DNA from 3 places in the Candidatus Clostridium eludens genome. Region 3 is predicted to be linked to each of the others. Evidence: riboswitches for the same ligand, from Rfam matches in the RefSeq annotation. Region 3 holds a riboswitch; each other region holds the start of a gene.
The links. A riboswitch is a leader RNA that binds a small molecule or an ion and turns the genes downstream of it on or off. The one in region 3 is predicted to bind S-adenosylmethionine.
Positions count from the first base shown of each region.

Region 1: another riboswitch for S-adenosylmethionine. It lies ahead of ACJDU8_RS02595 (ABC transporter permease); the one in region 3 lies ahead of ACJDU8_RS06695 (methyl-accepting chemotaxis protein).
Region 2: another riboswitch for S-adenosylmethionine. It lies ahead of ACJDU8_RS20285 (MetQ/NlpA family ABC transporter substrate-binding protein); the one in region 3 lies ahead of ACJDU8_RS06695 (methyl-accepting chemotaxis protein).

Region 1 is NZ_JBJHZX010000003.1:13,501-20,106, forward strand. It holds gene ACJDU8_RS02580 (VanW family protein) at 1-178, shown strand, start outside; tRNA gene ACJDU8_RS02585 (tRNA-Leu) at 270-356, shown strand; gene ACJDU8_RS02590 (LysR family transcriptional regulator) at 504-1,373, opposite strand; SAM riboswitch class I at 1,746-1,853, shown strand; gene ACJDU8_RS02595 (ABC transporter permease) at 2,028-2,822, shown strand; gene ACJDU8_RS02600 (ABC transporter ATP-binding protein) at 2,840-3,628, shown strand; gene ACJDU8_RS02605 (threonine synthase) at 3,659-4,858, shown strand; gene ACJDU8_RS02610 (ABC transporter substrate-binding protein) at 4,873-5,874, shown strand; gene ACJDU8_RS02615 (uroporphyrinogen decarboxylase family protein) at 6,567-6,606, opposite strand, start outside.
Region 2 is NZ_JBJHZX010000040.1:11,234-17,839, reverse strand. It holds gene ACJDU8_RS20295 (MBL fold metallo-hydrolase) at 1-1,826, shown strand, start outside; gene ACJDU8_RS20290 (D-alanine--D-alanine ligase) at 1,896-2,786, opposite strand; SAM riboswitch class I at 3,023-3,128, shown strand; gene ACJDU8_RS20285 (MetQ/NlpA family ABC transporter substrate-binding protein) at 3,207-4,022, shown strand; gene ACJDU8_RS20280 (aminotransferase-like domain-containing protein) at 4,154-5,605, shown strand; gene ACJDU8_RS20275 (NUDIX domain-containing protein) at 5,602-6,156, shown strand; gene cbiB (adenosylcobinamide-phosphate synthase CbiB) at 6,297-6,606, shown strand, end outside.
Region 3 is NZ_JBJHZX010000007.1:97,875-104,480, reverse strand. It holds gene ACJDU8_RS06715 (GTP-binding protein) at 1-707, shown strand, start outside; gene ACJDU8_RS06710 (hypothetical protein) at 1,039-1,536, shown strand; gene ACJDU8_RS06705 (hypothetical protein) at 1,564-2,292, shown strand; gene ACJDU8_RS06700 (pyridoxamine 5'-phosphate oxidase family protein) at 2,309-2,767, shown strand; SAM riboswitch class I at 2,909-3,011, shown strand; gene ACJDU8_RS06695 (methyl-accepting chemotaxis protein) at 3,093-4,730, shown strand; gene ACJDU8_RS06690 (GMC family oxidoreductase N-terminal domain-containing protein) at 4,785-6,488, opposite strand; gene ACJDU8_RS06685 (hypothetical protein) at 6,508-6,606, opposite strand, start outside.

The DNA.
Region 1 (6,606 bases), on a different contig from region 3:
AGTTCACCATACACTTCCTGTACACTATGTAGATGAAGGAATGGATGCTACTGTAGATTATGGAAATATAGATTACAAATTTAGAAATGATTTTAAATATCCTATATATATACAAGGATATACTTCTGGGGGAAATGTAGTTTTTAACTTATATTCAAACTCTGCTGCAGCAAACTAGATAAAAATATTATTGTTTATTAGTATGGAATTTATATGTTTTATATATTAACTTAATTTAAAAAATATGTTATAATAACTAAGTACTTTGTGCGGATATGGCGGAATTGGCAGACGCGCTAGGTTCAGGTCCTAGTGAGGGCAACTTCATGCAGGTTCAAGTCCTGTTATCCGCACCAAAACCTGACAATATAAAAAATTTATAGAATGTTTATAGAAAAATAATTCAGCATTAGAATGTTTAATTAAAAGGTCAAATTCTAATGCTTTTTTATTTGGGAAAATTATTTGAAATGTTCAATTTAGTAAGATACCTTCTTCATAGGTCAATTTCCTTTAAAAGTTTTTAGAAAATCTTTAGCTACGTCAGATAAATATCTATTTCTAATCCATACTACAGCAGGACGTGCTTTTAGAGAAAGTTCATTTATATCAATGTATTTTAAATTTAGACCAGGGATGAGTTCTGAGGCGGATTCTGGAACTATTCCTATACCAATTCCAGTATTAGCCCAAAGGAGCACTGCACGTGCATCTTCACTTTCGCAAAGTATTCTTGGTTCAAATCCAATTTGCTGGCACGAGGAAATTAACATATCTTTAAACTTATGATCAACTATTAAGGGCTTGTTTATTAAATCATTCAAACTAATCTTATCTTTGAAATTTGTAAAAAATACATCCTGATTTACTGCTGCTACCATTGATTCACTTGATAGTAATAATGATTCGAATTTTTCAGAATCAAAAGGAGTAAATACCAAGCCTATTTCTATAGTGCCTATATCAAGCAGTTTTAAAATTTGAGAAGTATTGCTCTCTCGTATTTTAAAATTTATATGTGGATATTTATCATGAAAGTGATTGAGTTTTTTTAATAAGATTGTAGTGCCAGAAGATGGCACAGTTCCCAAAGAAAGTAAGCCTTTAAATCCCTCTTTTAAATTATTTAATTCTTCTTTTGTATTTTTGACCAGATCTAAAATTTGTTTGGAGCGATATTGAAGTATTCTGCCTGCATCAGTTATTTGTATTTTTCTTGTATTTCTTTCTATTAGTTTTAATCCAAGTTCATCTTCAAGTAATTTTAGTTGTTGGCTAAGTGGCGGTTGTGCGATATGAAGCTGTTCTGCAGCTTTAGTTATGCTGCCATTTTCTACTATAGCTAAAAAGTATCTAAGTTGTCTAATATCCATAGAAATGTTCACCTCTATCTGCTATTTATATCTTATTTGTATTAATTCAATACCTTTTAAGTATTTGAAATATGTTTTTTTGTCTGATATAATGATACATGAAATTAAGAAATTATAAAAGTATATTTACTATGATAGAAAGAGTAAGTTAAAAAAGTCCTAAGAGAGAGATCTTTATTGAGCTGTGAGAGATCTTGGAATGAATTAACTGAAGTGCATTCTTGAGTAATTAATTCAAAAGTTGCTGCGATGGAGGTAATTATTTGCAGTAAACAGAGTGGAACCGCGGAAAATTTCTGCCTCTGTAATTAGAGGATAGAGGTTTTATTTTTTATAAATAATAAAATTTCATATTAATACTGATAAAGTATTATCTTATCATGAGAGGTAGAGGGACTGGCCCTATGAAGCCCGACAACCGGCATTTATTATGTATCGGTGTCAATTCCTGCAGAATATAATTATTCTGAGAGATAAGAAGGATAGTTAAGTTAAGACTTTTAACTTGGATTTAAGCTGTTTTTCTTATTTGAAAAACAGCTTTTTAAATTTACAATATGTATAAGTCAAATTTATGATATTGTGCAAAAAAAATAGTTTGAATATTTTTTATATTAGCAAATTTCTTTATATATTATGACGGGGTGAATAATAATGAATGTAAAATCAGAATTAAATAAAAAAATTAAATTTATTGGAAATATACTTATTGCATTAATACTCCCTGTAATAGTGATTATATTATGGCAATTACTAAGTAATAAGGGACTTGTTAAGCAGTCAGTTCTTCCATCTCCTCATACCATATTTTTGGCTTTTTTAGACATGGTGAAAAGTGGTGATTTAGCTAGAAATCTATTTATAAGTATATTAAGGGTTATAAAAGGATATCTTATAGGAGCTTCTCTGGGTGTAGTATGTGGAACATTGATTGGACTGTTTAAAATAGCCGAAAAAGCTGTTGATTTGCTTATAGGTCTTTTGAGACCAATTCCTATTGTAGCTTGGGTTCCTGTACTTATATTGTGGATGGGTATAGATGAGGCTTCTAAAATAACTGTAATAGCAATTGGAAGTTTTTGGCCCATACTTATAAATACTATTCATGGTATAAAAGGAGCAGATAAAAAATATTTAGAAGTCTCTGAGATATTAGAAAAAAATAAATTTCAGGTACTGACAAAAATAGTTTTTCCTTCGGCACTTCCATCTATTTTTACAGGATTGAGAATTGGAATCGGAAGTGCATGGATGAGTGTTATAACAGCGGAAATAATTGCTGCCACGTCTGGCATAGGATATTCAATATCCTATGCTAGGGAATTATCTCAGCCGGATGTTATGTTGGTTGGAGTTTTTTCTATAGGCGTAGTTGGATTTTTGATAGATTATTTAATAAAAAAATTTCAGTTTGTAATTATAAAATGGGATACAAATAATCAAAGTTAGAGAGGAGTAAATATTACATGAGTGCTGATGAAAGTTATGAGGCTATTAAAATAGAAAATTTGAATAAAGATTTTAAAGTTGATAATGGTTACCTCAATGTATTGGATGATATTAACCTGTCAGTTAGACAAGGAGAATTTTTAAGCATTGTAGGGGCAAGTGGGTGTGGAAAAAGTACCTTGCTTAGAACTATAGTGGGATTAGATACAAATTATAGGGGCAATATTTATTCTTACGATAAGCCTGTAAAAGGTCCAGGTATAGATAGAGGTATGGTATTTCAAGAGTCAAGACTTTTTCCATGGCTTACAGTAGAAAAAAATATAGAGTTTGGAATAAGCAAAAAATTATCTAAGAGGAAAAAAGCAGAATTAGTAAATGAACAGCTTGAACTGGTCGAACTGGACGGCTTTGCAAAATCATATCCCGAGCAGCTGTCTGGAGGAATGAAACAGAGAATAAGTATTGCAAGAGCACTTGTAAATAAACCTAAACTGCTTCTTCTTGATGAACCTTTTGGAGCATTAGATGCTATGACCCGTATTAATATGCAGCAGGAAATATTGAAAATATGGAAAAAACAAAATACTACAATGATTCTTGTAACCCATGATATAGACGAGGCGATTTATTTAGGTGATAGGGTGATTGTTTTATCCAGCAGGCCTGGAAGAATAAAAAGGGTGGTAAAAGTAGAACTTTCAAGACCTAGAGATAGAGGAAGTTATGATTTTTCACGGATTAAAAGTGAAATATATAATGAATTTTTTACAAAAGTGGAAAATCCATTTTCATATAATATATAAAAATAAAATTAAATAAGGGAGAGTAAAGTCATGAGTTATTTTAATTATTTAGAATGTTCAAAGTGTGGAGAAAGGTATTCAAAAGATGAACCACATAATCTATGCCATTGCGGAGGTCCGCTGCTGGTAAAATATGATCTTGAAAGGGTAAAAAAAGAAGTGAACAAGGATATCTTTAAGACAAGGAAGAAAGGACTGTTTAGATTTGAAGAGTTACTTCCAATTGAAGATGAGAAAAATATAGTTACACTTGGGGAGGGTGATACTCCAGTACTTAAAATTCAGAATTTGGGGGAAAAATTAGGTGCAAAGGAACTTTATATAAAAAATGAAGCATTAAACCCTACAGGCACTTTCAAATCCAGAGGAGCTGCCGTTGGGATATCTAAGGCAAAAGAGCTTGGAATAAAAACCATAGCTATGCCAACTGCAGGAAATGCAGGAGGAGCCTGGTCAGCATATTCCAGTAAAGCAGGAATTGAGCTTGTAGTTGCTATGCCAGAGGATGCCCCTGAGCTTGCTAAAAAGGAAGCTTATGTATATGGTTCAAAAACCTATCTTGTAAAAGGATTAATATCTGATGCTGGAAAAATAATATCAAAAGGTGTAGAGAAACATGGATGGTTTGATGCTGCCACTCTTAAAGAACCATATAGAATTGAAGGAAAAAAGACAATGGGATTTGAAATTGCAGAGTACTTTAATTGGGAATTTCCGGATGCTATACTTTATCCAACAGGGGGAGGAGTTGGAATAATAGGAATATGGAAAGCCTTTCAAGAACTCAAGGAATTGGGATGGATTAAAGACAAAGTTCCTAAACTTATAGCTGTTCAAGCAGAAGGATGCAATCCTATTGTAAAGGCATTTAATGAGGGAACTAAAGATTCTGAGTTTTGCAAAGGTGCTAATACTATAGCAGGTGGAATAAGGGTACCTAAGGCTTTAGGAGATTTCATAGTTTTAGATGCAGTAAGAAAAAGTAATGGTACAGCAATAGAGGTAAAAGATTCTGAAATTGTGGAATTGCTTGATATTTTGGCAAAGACAGAAGGATTGTTTATATGTCCGGAAGGAGCGTCTTTAGTTGCAGGAGTTAAAAAACTGTTAAGAGAGGGTTTTTTGAAATCTGATGAAAAAATAGTGCTTTTAAATACTGGAAGTGGATTGAAATATCCTGATTTAATTAAGGAAAAATTACCAGTAGCTGAAATTAATGCAGATATTTAAAGGAGATGAATAATATGAAAAAAATATTTTCTATAATTACAGTACTTTTGATAAGCTTACTTGCTTTATCTGGCTGCGGACAAGCGAATAATTCATCAAGCAGTAAAAAACAAGAACAATCAAAGTTAAAAGAAATAAATATAGGCTATCAGCCGGGAATAAATCATGCACTTTTAATTATTGCAAAAAATAAGGGATGGCTTGATGAAGAATTTAAAAATGATAATATAAAAATTAAATTTCAAAGTTTTGTCTCTGGGCCTCCTATGGTTGAAGCATTTGCAGGTGGAAAACTTGATATAGGACAAATTGGAGATCAGCCCTCCATACAGGCAAGAGCAAATAGCATAGATATTAAAGGTATTGGGGCTTATGCAGTAGGATATAAGCTAAATACAATACTTGCAGCAGCCGGTTCAAACATAAAATCGGCTAAAGACCTGAAAGGTAAAAAAGTAGCAGTTACCGTTGGTTCCTCTGCACATTTACTTCTTGTCAAATATCTGGCATCAGAAGGACTTAAGCAAAGTGATATCCAACTTGTAAATTTACAGCCGCCAGATATAAAGACATCTTTTACATCTAAAAATATTGATGCTGCAATTGTGTGGGATCCATACGCATCTTCAATTGAAGCTGAAGGAACAGCCTATAAAATAGGAGATGGAACAAACTTAAAGTATGAAGTCAATTTGATTGTAGTAAATAATAGTTTTGGAAAAACAAATCCTGATATTGTAAAAAGGATTCTAAAGGTTTATGAAAAATCAGAAAAATGGGCTAAAGCAAATCCTGATGAGGCTGCTGATATTATTTCTAAAGAGCTTAAATTAGATAAGCAAATTGTAGTAAAGGGTCTTGCTAAAGAAGATTTTGATATAAGACTAACTGATGAAGTTACAACATCACTAGCAGCTACCATTAAAAGCTTAAGACAAAATAATACAGTTAGAAAAGACGTGAAGGTAAGTGATTTGTTGGATAAAAGTTATTTAAATGATGCTGGAATTAAATAAAAATATAAATTAAATATAAGACACAATTGTAACTAGCAGCGATATGTGAAGTAAAAAGATGAAACCCAGTGAGTTATATATAAGGTTTTGTCTTTTTACTTAATTAGGATGTTACAATATGATATTAATTCAGATAAAGTCAAAGAACGTATTATTATAAAAGGTAAAGTAAACAGTCCCGTATATATCTTTAACATGGATAGCAAGGAGCCATTTCCAATTGCCTCCTAGTACCTCGAAGGAAGAGCAATAGTTACACAGAAAATAAATAAGAAAGGATCCATGCCTATGCAAATTGGAAGTTGGTTATAAACCAACTTAATATATTGTTTAGTGAAGTATTAAACAAAGAAGCATAAATATGCTGGAGACTCTGTCCCCAGACCCATGAGGTTTATCGCGCCTGTTCTATGAGAAACGGATAAAATGGATAGTTTTAATCCTATCCGTTTCTGTATAGAACACCAATAATCACTCAGGTTGCTCATCAGCATTGCCTTATCTTATTATTGTATGTATATTATTGACTAAAAGTGGAAATAGTGCAATGTAATGCTGAGTAAGAAATAGAAGCTATAGATCTTAATTTACATTATTCTATAAATATGTCATTCGAAAAGCATTTGTCAAAAGAAAGAGAATATACCTAATTATTTACACGGCTTTTTATTAAATTCTAATCAAGTATGTTATTATTCAAATAATTCTGGATCATATGGATATCTTCCATAT
Region 2 (6,606 bases), on a different contig from region 3:
AAAAAGGTGGTAAAATGTTAATTCCGGCTTTTGCTCTGGGCAGGGCACAGGAGGTATTGCTTACCATAAAAAAGGCATTGAATAAAAATTTATTAAAAGATATTAAGGTGTATGTAGATGGAATGATACGGGATATAAATAGAACCTATAAGTTAAATCCTCTATATCTTAAAAATTCTCTAGGTAAAAAAATATTAAAGGGAATTGAACCATTTTATGATGATAACATAATTTCAATAGATAATAATAAACTTAGGGAAAAAATATTAGAAGATAGGGAACCTTTAATAATAGTTTCAAGTTCTGGCATGCTTACAGGTGGATACAGTCAGTACTATGCGGAAAAGATAGCCCCTATGGAAAATGGATATATAGTTATGACAGGATATCAGGATGAGGAATCTCCGGGAAGAAAGCTCTTGGATCTTTTGAAAGAAGAAAAGGATAAGAAATTATATATAAATGAAAAAACAGTTCCTGTAAATTGTACAGTAAAAAATGTGGGACTTTCAGCTCACAGTGATAAAAGTGAAATAAAATCACTTATAAGTTTTTTGAATCCTGGGAATATATTTATAGTTCATGGAAATGAAAGTGTAATAGAAAATTTTTGCAGGCAGCTTTCCTCAGAAGTAAGGGGAAAAGTTTATGCACCTAAATGCAGTGAAATCTATGAGATGAATATAAATAAGCCTAGGAAACAATGGAAAAAGTCTTTGGATAAAGTTATGAATTGTGATGAGGAACTAAATGAAAATAACATGAAAAAATTATGGAAATTTGTATCGGTTAACTATGGAGAAAAGCTCTTTACCACAGAAGAGATGAATTATATATGGAATGGAAACAATAAAGTGAAAAATACTTTAGAGAATTTTCAAAGAATTATAATGAATTCTCCTTATTTTGAAAGTGACAATAGAAGATTATTTTTGTTTAAGTGTAAAAGTGAGGATGTAATTCAAGAAAGCCTAAAGAGAAAAGAACTTAAACCAAATGAATTAAGAGAACTTACCAATAAATATTTTAGTTGCTTTAATCCTAAAAAAGCAAGTTTTATGTATGATGAAAAAAAAGTAATTCTAAATTTTGATTTTCCGGCTGTGGTACATGAAAATATACATAGTAAAATAGAACAGTTTGAAAAGCAAGTAGGCTGGAAAGTAGAGATAAGTAATACTGTAAATATAAATGCAGCCTCTGAAATTGTAAATAGAATTTTACAGGATGTTTCTATTAAAAAGATATCTTATAGGTTGGAGCAGAGGCAGGCAGTAGTAATAACAAATTCTATATATGTTGTAGGAGAAGATAAGCTAAAGGAATTTCAAAATATTACGGGATTAAATTTATTAATTGAATGTGCTGAAGCTGGAGTAAAAGGAAGTACAGAGCATATTTATATGAAAGCTTCTGGCAGATGTGAAGCTATGGAACAAAATAAGGCTTTAAATTTAATTGAAGAGTTTTTTAGTAAAGAGGAATTCAAACCCTACAGAAAAGGTATCAAATCATGTTCTGATGAAAAATATATAGAACTTTCGTTTATAAGTTCTGTAATTGGAGAAAAGTATAAAACACATATTCAGCATTTAGCTAATATTACAGGGTGGAATATTAGCGCATCAAGCAGTGCAAACCAAAATGAAATAATAAAAATAGCGGCAGATATTTGTAAAAGAGAGAATATAAAATTAAAGAAAAATCCATCCTTTAATAGCGTGAATTTAAGTTTAGAACTAAAATTAGAGAACGTAAATATAGAAAATTTAGATAATGTAAAAGCAGAATTTGAACATAAAACAGGATGTACATTAAAATGGTGATATTTTGGGTATATTCAAATAAATAACTAGCCAGCATGCTAGTTATTTATTTTCAGATACTCTTAAAATTTACAGAGAGCATTGAATTATTTTGTCTAATAATTCTGTAAAAGATATATTTACTGCATTAGCACTTTTAGGAAAGAGGCTATTTTTAGTGAGTCCTGGTAGAGTATTCAGTTCAAGCACATAGGGAATTTTATTTTCTAGTATCATATCTACTCTAACGTATCCTTTGCACTTGAAAAGATTCCAGCACTTTCTGGATATTTCTTCAATTTCATTTTGCAGTGGTTTCTCAAATTCTACTACTATTTCATCACAGCCCCCATCTGCATATTTCGAAGTATAATCAAAGAAGTTGCCTTTAGGTTTTATAGCAAGTATTGGAAGGGTAGTTCCATTTAATATGCAGCAGGTTATTTCATCACCTGCTATATATTTTTCAATCATAACTTCTGTATCATAATTCAAAGCAAGGCGAACGGCAGCTTCTACATCTTCACTTTTTGTTATTATAGTAGTGGCTACACTTGAGCCACCACAGTTGGGTTTTACTACTACAGGGTATCCCATTTCTTCTAAGTATTTATAGTTAATATCTTCTATGGATTTAGTACATATCCAGCTGGCAGTGTTTATATTCTCAGAGCACAGTAATTTTTTACTTATGTCTTTATCCATGCAAATACCGCTGGTTAGAGGGCTGCAGCCTGAATAGGGAATATCCATAGTTTCAAAAACAGATTGAATTATACCATCTTCACCAAATTTGCCATGAAGTGCAATAAATGCAAAATCTATATCCTTCACTTTCTCCATTACATCACTTTTTTTATCTATAACAATAGGTATAATATCATATTTGTTTTTATCCATATAGTTTATTATTGATTTTCCTGAATTTAGGGAAACTTCTCTTTCAGAAGATATACCTCCCATTATGATTCCTATTTTCATATTATTAATTCCTCCAATATCAACTTTATTTTCCTATTTTTTGATTTTGGTGTAAAACCTCTTTAATATAATAATATACATTTTAATTAAAATATTAAAGAACCACACTATCAATATTTCAATTTAATAGTGGTTTTTTAGAGGAATTAATATGAATTTATTATGTTTTTGAAATGGTATTGACATTATTAAATTGTATGCTATAATTTATTCTGTAAGTTATGAATTTAATATAAGCTTTATCAAGAGTGGTGGAGGGACTGGCCCTATGAAGCCCGGCAACCAGTATTATTTTATAATACATTGGTGCTAATTCCTACAGCGTAAGCTGAAAGATAGGGGATAGTTTGAGATTTTTAGCTCGAGGTTATCCTCGGGCTTTATTATTTTTAATCTAATATCATAAGGGAGGAATAAGAAATGAAAAGAATATTAACCGCTATTTTATCATTAATAGTTATTTTTGCACTAGTTGGGTGCGGCTCACAAAAAAGTGAAGGCAGCACAAGTAAAAATGAGGACAAAACTACAATAAAGATAGGGGCATCTCCTCAGCCTCACAAAGAAATATTGGAAAAGGTTAAGCCTATACTGAAAAAGGAAGGATATGACCTGCAAATAGTTGAATTCACAGATTATGTAACTCCAAATAAAGCCTTAGAGTCAGGAGAAATAGATGCAAACTTTTTTCAACACATACCATATTTAGAAGAGTTTAATCAAAAGAATAACACAGACTTGACTTATGTTGCTAAAGTGCATATTGAACCAATGGGGGTTTATTCAAATAAGATTAAGAGTTTAAGTGAGTTAAAAGATGGAGCACAAATAGCTGTACCAAATGATGCTACAAATGAAGCCAGGGCTTTAAAGTTGTTGGCTGCTAAAGGACTCATAAAGGTAAAAGATGGAGACACCATATCAAAACTGGATATAACTGAGAACAAGAAAAACTTAAATATACAAGAGGTTGATGCACCGCAGCTTCCAAGAATTTTATCAGATGTAGATGCAGCCGTTATAAATACAAATTATGCATTAGAGGCAAATTTAAATCCAACAAAAGATGCCATTGCTATAGAATCAAAAGATTCACCTTATGCCAATATAATTGCTGTTAGAAAAGAAGATAAAGATAAACCTTATATTAAAGCTTTAGCAAAAGCTGTGAATGATCCACAAATTAAACAATTTATAAACGAAAAGTATAAGGGAAGTATAGTTCCGGCATTTTAAAAAATAAATAATTTTAACACAAAACACCTCATAGAATAAAGAATAGTACCTTTTAAGTATTTAACTGGGTATTATTCTTTATTTATTTCTTCATTTAATTGTGTAAAAATATAGTTGAGGTGAAATTTATTATGTTCTCTAATATTAAAATAGATAAAGATAGGCTTGTATATGTACAGGTAAAGGATTATATTAAAGATATGATATTAAAGGGGCTGCTTAGAAGTGATGAAAAACTGCCATCCACCAGGGAAATGGCTTCTATGTTTAATGTAAGCAGAAATACAATAATATATGCCTATGAATTTTTACAGGATGAGGGATTCGTATATATAAAAAAGGGAAAAGGTACTTTTGTATCAAATATTAAAGTGGATTTTCAGGGAAAGTGGAGTGTAAACTGGGAGAATGAAATAAACAACTATGGAAAACTTTCAGAAAAATTAGATATAATTAAACATGAGGCGAAATGGCAGAAGGGAATGATATCTTTTAAAAGTATAGCTCCTGATGAAAATCTGTTTAATGTAGGTGAGTTTAAGAGGGCATTTTTAAACAGGATGTCTATTGAGGGAGAAAAAGTACTGAATTATGGATATGCCAAAGGATACAGGCCCCTTATTCAATATTTGCTTAAATATATGGAAAATAAGGGTGTGGATATACAGGAAAAGGACATACTTATAACAAATGGTTTTACAGAAGGCTTTGATTTGATATTGTCCTGTATTACAGAGAAGGGAGACAATATAATATGTGAGAATCCAACTCACAATACTGCAATTAAGATTATGAAGTTGCACGGGCTTAATATAACAGGTGTAGATATGGAGAAGGATGGAGTAAATTTAAGCATACTTGAAAAAGAATTACAAAAAAATAAATTCAAAATTTCATATTTTGTTCCTTCTTATCATAATCCCACAGGTATTGTTATGTCTCCAGAAAAAAGAGTTTGTGTATATAATATGCTTAAATCTTATAATGTACCTATAATTGAAGATGGTTTTAATGAGGAGCTTAGATATTTAGGAGCTCATGTATCACCTATTGCTGCCTTTAGTGGCTCTGGTAATAGTGTTATATATATAGGCAGCTTTTCAAAGATACTATTTCCTGGAATAAGAATAGGTTGGATATTAGGGGATAAGACGCTTATAGGATACTTGGAAAGTGTAAAAAGGGCCAGAAATATCCACACTTCTTCACTTGACCAGGCAGTTTTTTATGACTATCTAAATTGCGGCAATTTTGATAAATACATAAAAAAGGCTAGAAGAGTGTATAGGGAAAAGTATGAATTTGCACTAAAATGTGCAAGAAAGTATATAAAAAATAGAGAAATACTTGGGGAAGGGGGACTGCATATATTTGTAAAATTAAAAAATATAGATGCCAGAAAACTCTTAGATAAATGTTGTGAAAGAAGGATCATATTTACTCCAGGGGATGTATTTTACGTGGATGACAAAGGCTATGATACTTTGAGATTAGGGTTCTCAAGACTTAATAAAGAAGATATAAAAAGGGGTTTCATGATCATTGGAGAAGAAATTGAAAAATTAGGAGGATATGTAGAATGAAAAGAATATCAAAAGAATTACTATACGAAGGAAAATGGGTTAGGCTAGAAGAAGTAACTTATTCAGGGAAAAACAATGAAATACTGAAATGGGAGAGTATAGAAAGAACCAATACTACAAGTACGGTGATAATAATAAGTAAACTGGTACCATCTAACAGATATATATTTATAAAACAATATAGACCTGCCATTGACAAGTATGTTATTGGATTTCCGGCAGGACTTGTAGAAAATGAAGATTTATTTGAAAGTGCTCTCAGAGAATTAAAAGAAGAAACAGGATATAGGGGAAAAGTAAAATCTGTAGGACCTGAACTTTACTCAAATCCTGCTCTTGTAACAGATAGAGTTAGGGTGGTAAAGATAGAAATAGATGAAAATTTAGAAGAAAATAAAAATCCACAGCAGCAGCTGGAGGAGGCAGAGGATATACAGGTGTTTGCCTTACATAAAGAGGAAATAAGGGAATTTTTACTTAGAGAACAATCAAAAGGTACAGCTGTAGCAATAGCACCATGGTATGTGTTTTATGGATTATACGAGAGCTAAAGGGTGTATAAAGATTAGGAATTATATTTGTATGTTTATGAGAAATATGCTTAGGATATCTTATATATTTTTTCATATGCCTAAGTATAAGTTTATCTATATGTTTACAGTATAGATAACTGCTAAAAGGGGGATTAAGTTTGTTTACTTTATTTTTAATTATTAATTTTATAAATATTTTTGCGGCAGTTATAATAGATTGGATAATTGGAGATCCCCGTGGGTTTCCTCATCCTGTAATATACATAGGAAAACTTATAAACTATCTAGAAAAGAAAGGAAGAAAAATCTGTAAAAATGAAAAAGCCTTGAAAATGTTTGGTGGTATAATAGTATTAATAGTTGGTATGGTTAGTTTTTTTATACCATTTATTATACTTATGCTTTTAAGAGTAAATATAATTTTATATCAAATAGTAAACATATTTCTTATTTGGACAACTATTTCAG
Region 3 (6,606 bases):
TAAAAACCCAGGAGCCTATTTGTTTTGATAAATTTAATGAGTTTCAATCTACGGGAAGATTTGTAATAGTAGAAGACTATGATATAAGTGGAGGCGGAATTATTTCCAATATAGAAGATTCATTAAAAAGGGAAATAAAAGATGTGAAAAGTAAAAACATATCCATAAGAAAGAGGCTTGTATCAAGAAAGGATAGAGAATTAAGATTGGGCCAAAGAGGAAAAGTTATATGGCTTACAGGACTTCCGGGATGCGGAAAAAATGAAATAGCAGTTAAACTTGAGAAAAAACTCATGGATTTAGGAAAAAAGGTGTATTATCTTGACTCATCTCATTTAAGGTTTGGACTTAGCTCTGATCTTACATTCAATTCTAAGGACGCCCATGAACAGACCAGAAGAATTGCTGAGGTGGCTAATTTGTTTGCAGATAGTGGAACTATAACTATAGTTACATCTGTAAGCAGGTTTAAAGAAGATAGAGAGTATGCTAAAAATATAATTGGAGCAGAAAATTATGCGGAAATATTTATAGATGCAGATAGTGAAGTGTGTAAAAAAAGGAATCCTACTGTTTTCAGTGAAGATAGTGATAATATATTTAAGTATGAAAGATCTGATTATCCTGTGATAATGCTTTATATAGATGATGCAGAATTTAATTCAGATGTAAAAGTTAAAGATATTATAAATACAATTAGTTATTGATAAATTATAGTCTTAGTGTATATGATAGGTAGAACCTATTTCAGTAAACAGGCTTTTTGTTTTGCCTTATTGAATCTAAAGATCTAATAAAGAATAGTTGACCAGAAAACTGGAGACTAGGATATTTCTTCTAAATGTAATTTTAGAAGTATGTCCTAGTTTTTTTTATAAATGAAGACTGTTTATGAGACAGAGGTATCAGTCTTTTAATACCGAGGTATGTCTCAAGGAGAACTCGACGTCACTCAATCTAATGATAGCTATTATACAGTTAATACAGGGTTATGGGTTACCTTTATCAACCTAAATTTATTATAGAGGGAGAAAGTTTATGATAGTTACAAACAATTATGAAAAACAACTTAGCTTTGAGGAGGTCGTAGAAAAGTATACTGAAATTCCAAAACTAATTATTTTAAAAACTGATGTTCAGCGAAGAGGTGTACACTATACAGAAAAAGCTTTAGAGAAAATTGATCCTGATGTTTATCAATTAATAGGATCAAATGTATTCTTTGCTTCACTTGGGGCTAGGGACCAAAAAACAAAATCAGTTCCAGAATCATTAATTTTAAGGGATGGAACAACTATAATAACAGATCCAACACCTTTGGACCAAAATCCTTATAGTGTAGACTATATAGATGGTAAATTCGTACTAGTTGATAATGAAAAAATAATAGAAGAAGTTGATTTCTGGGAGAAACCAGATTACTATGGAAAAGTTACTAGTAGTGGTACACCAATGGATTCAGTAGTATTTGCAAGACCTCAGAGATTAAATATAACGCCATCATCATATTGCTATTTTTGGAAGAATAATCATTGATGCAAATACTGTGATTTGGTTCCTCATTTGAGTAAAGATGGAGTTATAAAGAAAAAGTTAACACCTCAGGATGCATATGAAACAGTAAAGGAGGCATTAAAGCAGAAAGGGAGATTTACAACTATATGCATGACTATGGACTCAGATACCAATGGTGTGGTACCATTTGATGCTGAGGCTGATTATTACATTGAGATTTTAAAAGCAATAGGTCAGAACTTTAAAACAAGGAGATTCCCAAGCCAAATAATAACAACTGCATTAAATGAAGAGCAACTAGGGCGTTTATATAATGAAACAGGGTTAACAAGTTATACTTCTGATATAGAGGTTCTAAATAATGATTTATTTAAATGGATTTGTCCTGGTAAAGAAGAGTGGGTTGGATATAATGAATGGAAAAATCGTCTTAAAAGGGCAGTCAATATTTTTGGGAAAGGAAATGTAAATTCAGGAATTGTTGGAGGCGTTGAACTAGCAAAGCCAAATGGGTTTAAAACTGAAGACGAAGCACTTAAAAATACACTTGAAGAAGCGGAAGATCTAATGAGCAGTGGTGTATCAGTCGTATATATTGTTTGGGTTCCAAGACCGCTTTCATTTTTTGGAGATCAGAAGAATGCATCACTGGAATATTATGTAAGGTTAGCTAAAGGCCTTAATGATATTAGAACAAAATATGGATTAACAATAGATTTTGACGATTATCGCAGATGCGGGAATCATCCTAATTCTGATTTACAGAGAGTGTTATAAAGGGGTGAAGAATGAAATGGCAAACATAAATGATATAAAGAATATTATTAATAATTCAGAGACCACAAAGATACTTGCAACTGTTGGAATAAACGGCATACCTCATACCAGTGTAAAGCAGACCATCCATATTAATGAAGAAGGGAATATTGAATATGTTGAACTTTTTGAGTCGTCACAAAGTTATAGAAATATAACAGGAAGTATATGGTATGATAAAAAAGTTTCAATTGCAATATGCGGAAAAAATAAAGAAAGCTATACAATAATTGGCAGACCAGTGAAAATACTCATTACAGGGAGATATTTCGAAGAGATATATTCAGATATCCTTGAAAAATTAGGATTTGATATGGCAGCGGTTGTTATTATTGAACCCGAATCCATAGAAAATCAATCTCCAAGAGATAAGTTTGAAAAGCAGGAAAAAGATAAGCCATTCTTTAAGCATTTAGATAGAATTAAAAAGGCCTAGAAATAGATTAAGCAATGGTTTCGTTGAAGAAGCATTTATATATTTAATATAAACAATCTCTATAATGTTTATAAAATTATTGACAAATTGTAGCTTTAATGTATATAATTTATTGTAATAAAAATGAATACAATATATACTCTCTTATCAAGAGTGGTGGAGGGACTGGCCCTGTGAAGCCCGGCAACAGCTAGAAGTCTAGAAATGTGCTAAATCCTGAAGGATATTTCCTTGGAGATGAGAGGATGCTGTAGTTTTTTGGCCTCTTCTTATTGTTATGAGAAGAGGCTTTGTATTTTAATTTTACTTTGGGGAGGGTTTGAACATGGAAAATAAAAAAATAGGGGCCATATTTGGTACGATTTCAGTATTTTTAACAGCAGTAGTTTTTATTGTTTCCACTATTGTAGGAGGAAGAGGCATTATATTAAATAACATTATATGGGTTCTGGCAATTATAATTTTAGTTACAACTATTCTGACAATGTTAAAATTGAATCTTAAATCATTGTCAGATATTGACAAATCTATAAAAGAAATATCTCAGGGAGATTTAACGAAAAAAATAAAAGTACATGAAAGAAGCATATTTAGTGATTTATGCTCCAATATAAATGTATTAATTCTAAGTATGAGAGGATTTATAAATGAAACAAACATAATGACTGATAAAGTTGTAAACCACTGTGAAGATTTAAGTTCAAATGCAATGCTGGTGGAAAGTTCGGGAGAAGAGACCAGTTCCGCTATAAACAATATATCCCAGGATATGATAGAGCAGATGAATGATGTAATTACAACAGAAACGCTTATTAAAGAGTTTATAGAAGGTCATAAATCTATATCAGAAAATGGGGGATTAATTGAAAGTAATGCTTATTCTATGATGGAAGTAGTGAAACATAGTAATAAAATATGTGAAGAATTAATTAAAAAGATGAATCAGTCTTCAGACTTAAATGCAAATTTAGTATCAAAAGTAAAAAATTTATATGAAAAAGCTTTTAAAATTCAGAATATAGCAGATGCAGTAAATAATATAAGCAAAAACACTAACCTGCTTTCTCTAAATGCTTCTATAGAAGCTGCAAAGGCAAAGGAAAGCGGTTCAGGTTTTGCAGTAGTGGCAAATGAAATAAGAAAACTAGCTGCTATATCTTCTAATCAGGCCAGAGAAATACAGTGTATAATAGACGAAATTAAATCAGAAATAACAAATATATCTTCTAGTATGGATAATGAAGTGGAAATATTTAATGAAACCATAACATTTTCTAATGCCACAAAGGAAAATTTAGATAATATATATAGGGAAAGTAAAAAGTCTATAGATTCCATAGAAAGTATAAATAAAGTTATTAATATACAAAATAAGAAGATAATTGATATAAAAGATTTAATGGGACAAGTATCTGAAATATCGGAAAATACTTCTGCAGCTACCCAGCAGGTTGCTGCAGCTTCACAGGATCAAGTATCTGCCATGAAAAGTGCATTTGAATCTATTTCGAATTTATCAGATATGAATAAAAAGTTAAAAGAAGGTATTTCCTCTTTTGCTAAAGACTACAAAGTAGATGAAGAAGTATACAACAATATAGAAATGGGATTAAAAGAACTCAGGCGAATAGCACAAATTGAGGGCTTGAGTACCATGGATTATAATATTTGTACTGAAATATTAACAAAAAATATAGATAAATGTCCTTATTTTGAACTATTTGGATTAGTACAAAAGGATGGACTTAGAAAGGCTATAACCCTGGATTATAAAGAAGAAGATGTATATACTAGTTTTTTGCACAGACCTTATTTTAAACAATCAATAACAGGCAGAGAATATCAATCCCAACCGTATATATCTGTAGATACTAATAATTACTGTATAGCACTTTCAGTTCCGGTTATAGATAAGAAAGGTGAAATTGTAGGGGTGCTAATGGGAGATTTAATATTGGGATAATAAATATAAGACTTATCTCAAATACTGCCATTGATAACACCCCTATCATCAAAGCTAACTAAAATATTTATCCGCTATTTTTTCAGCTGTACGTGCTGCCAGAGCTTGTGTTGTAAGGGTGGGATTAGCCCCACCCAAACCATTATAAAGTACACTGTTATCTGCAATGAATAATCTTTTAACTTGTTTGGCTTCGCAATTTGTATCAGTAACATACCCCATACGCATAGTGCTGTGCATATGGACCAACAGGTTGTGTGTGCAGTCTGTACGTATAATTTTATTAGCGCCTGCTTTTTTAAGTATATCTGCCGCAATAGCAGCAAGCTTATTTCTTTTTTGTATGTCGTTTTTGCATGGAATATATTTGATTACAGGAATAAAACCATTTTCATCTTTTATAAGATTATCCAGCGTAACTGTATTTAGTATACTTGCCTCGTCATCAGTAAATAGTAGAATACTTAGTGTCCTTGGGTATTCCATCATAATTTCTTTAAGCTCCTGTCCTACTATCCTGCCTCTAATATCCCAGGACTCTTCGGCATTAGGTTTATGTAAAAAGTTGTAACCATAGTTACTTAATGAATATGATAATGTGGAATATATCCCAGGACTTACCCCTAGTCCCTGAAGTGCACCGAGTCCCGGATAGTCAAATCTAGCTGCTGAATTTTGTCCTGCATAGGGTTTTACATCAGGAGTACCTAATATGTCCATTAAAACCTTTTCGTCAAATATACCAGATATGCAATCAAACCAGTGGTTTGTTAATCCTTTTCCTACCCAAGGATTGTTTGGAAGCTTTGAATTAAGCCACAACCTAGGAGATTCAATAGCTCCAGCTGCCATGACTATAACTTTCGCATTAAGTTCACCCTTTTCTCCTGTCCATGTATCTTTATATTTAACACCTACGGATTTTAAATCTCCACTTGTATCTTTTTCTATTATAATTTTGGTGGCAAATGTATTGGGCCTGACTTCTACATTACCAGTTTCTAAAGCTAGGGGAATATAACTAACTAGTGTAGAACGTTTTGCTACTTTTTCTACAGAAGGTCCAATACGACAACCGTTAATACAATGGCCGCAAAGGGTACAGCCCTCTGTACTATATTCAAACTTAAAATCTGAATTTTTTACATTTGGATTGGGAGGTAAAATTGCATTGGGTTGGGGGCGGTATCCTGGATTTGTTACGTTAAGTGTTTTTAAAAGTGGCCATCCTGTTTTCTTGGCACCATAAAAAAATAATTCTTCCTTATCTGTCATTGGAGCCTGAGAAACAGGAAGTGTTGATTCAACTTTTTCATAGTATGGAATTAGTTCCTCATAGGAAATTGGCCAGACATTATTCATAGAAATAGGAAAAGCCCTAGGAGAGTTTCCGAAATAGAGCAGTGTAGATCCTCCTATGCTGGAGCTTTGCCAGGCGAAACCTCCTTGTGGAATTTTTCTAAACCAAGCAGGCCTGCTTCTATCTGCAGGTCCCCAACGAAATCTTCCAATTATATTATCGTTTGTATCTCCTTCATAATCTGTAAAACATCTATGTAAAATTTCAGCACTCAGATCCTCAGTGCTAGTGGAGCTTATATCTCCATGCTCTTTAAGTGGACTAGGCCATTTTTTATTTCCATACCATGTTCCTGCTTCTAGCAATAAAACTTTTATACCCTTTTCTCCCAATTCTTTTGCAACCACGGCACCTCCACCGCCTGCACCAATAATTATAACATCAGCATTCTTTGTCATAAAACAGCCCTCCTGTTTTTTATTCGGTAAATTTCTCCAACAAATAGCCGCGGAAAGTATGATATCCCTTGGAAGGTCCGGGGTATCCAACTTGTTCCCAACCTATTGGGAAATATTC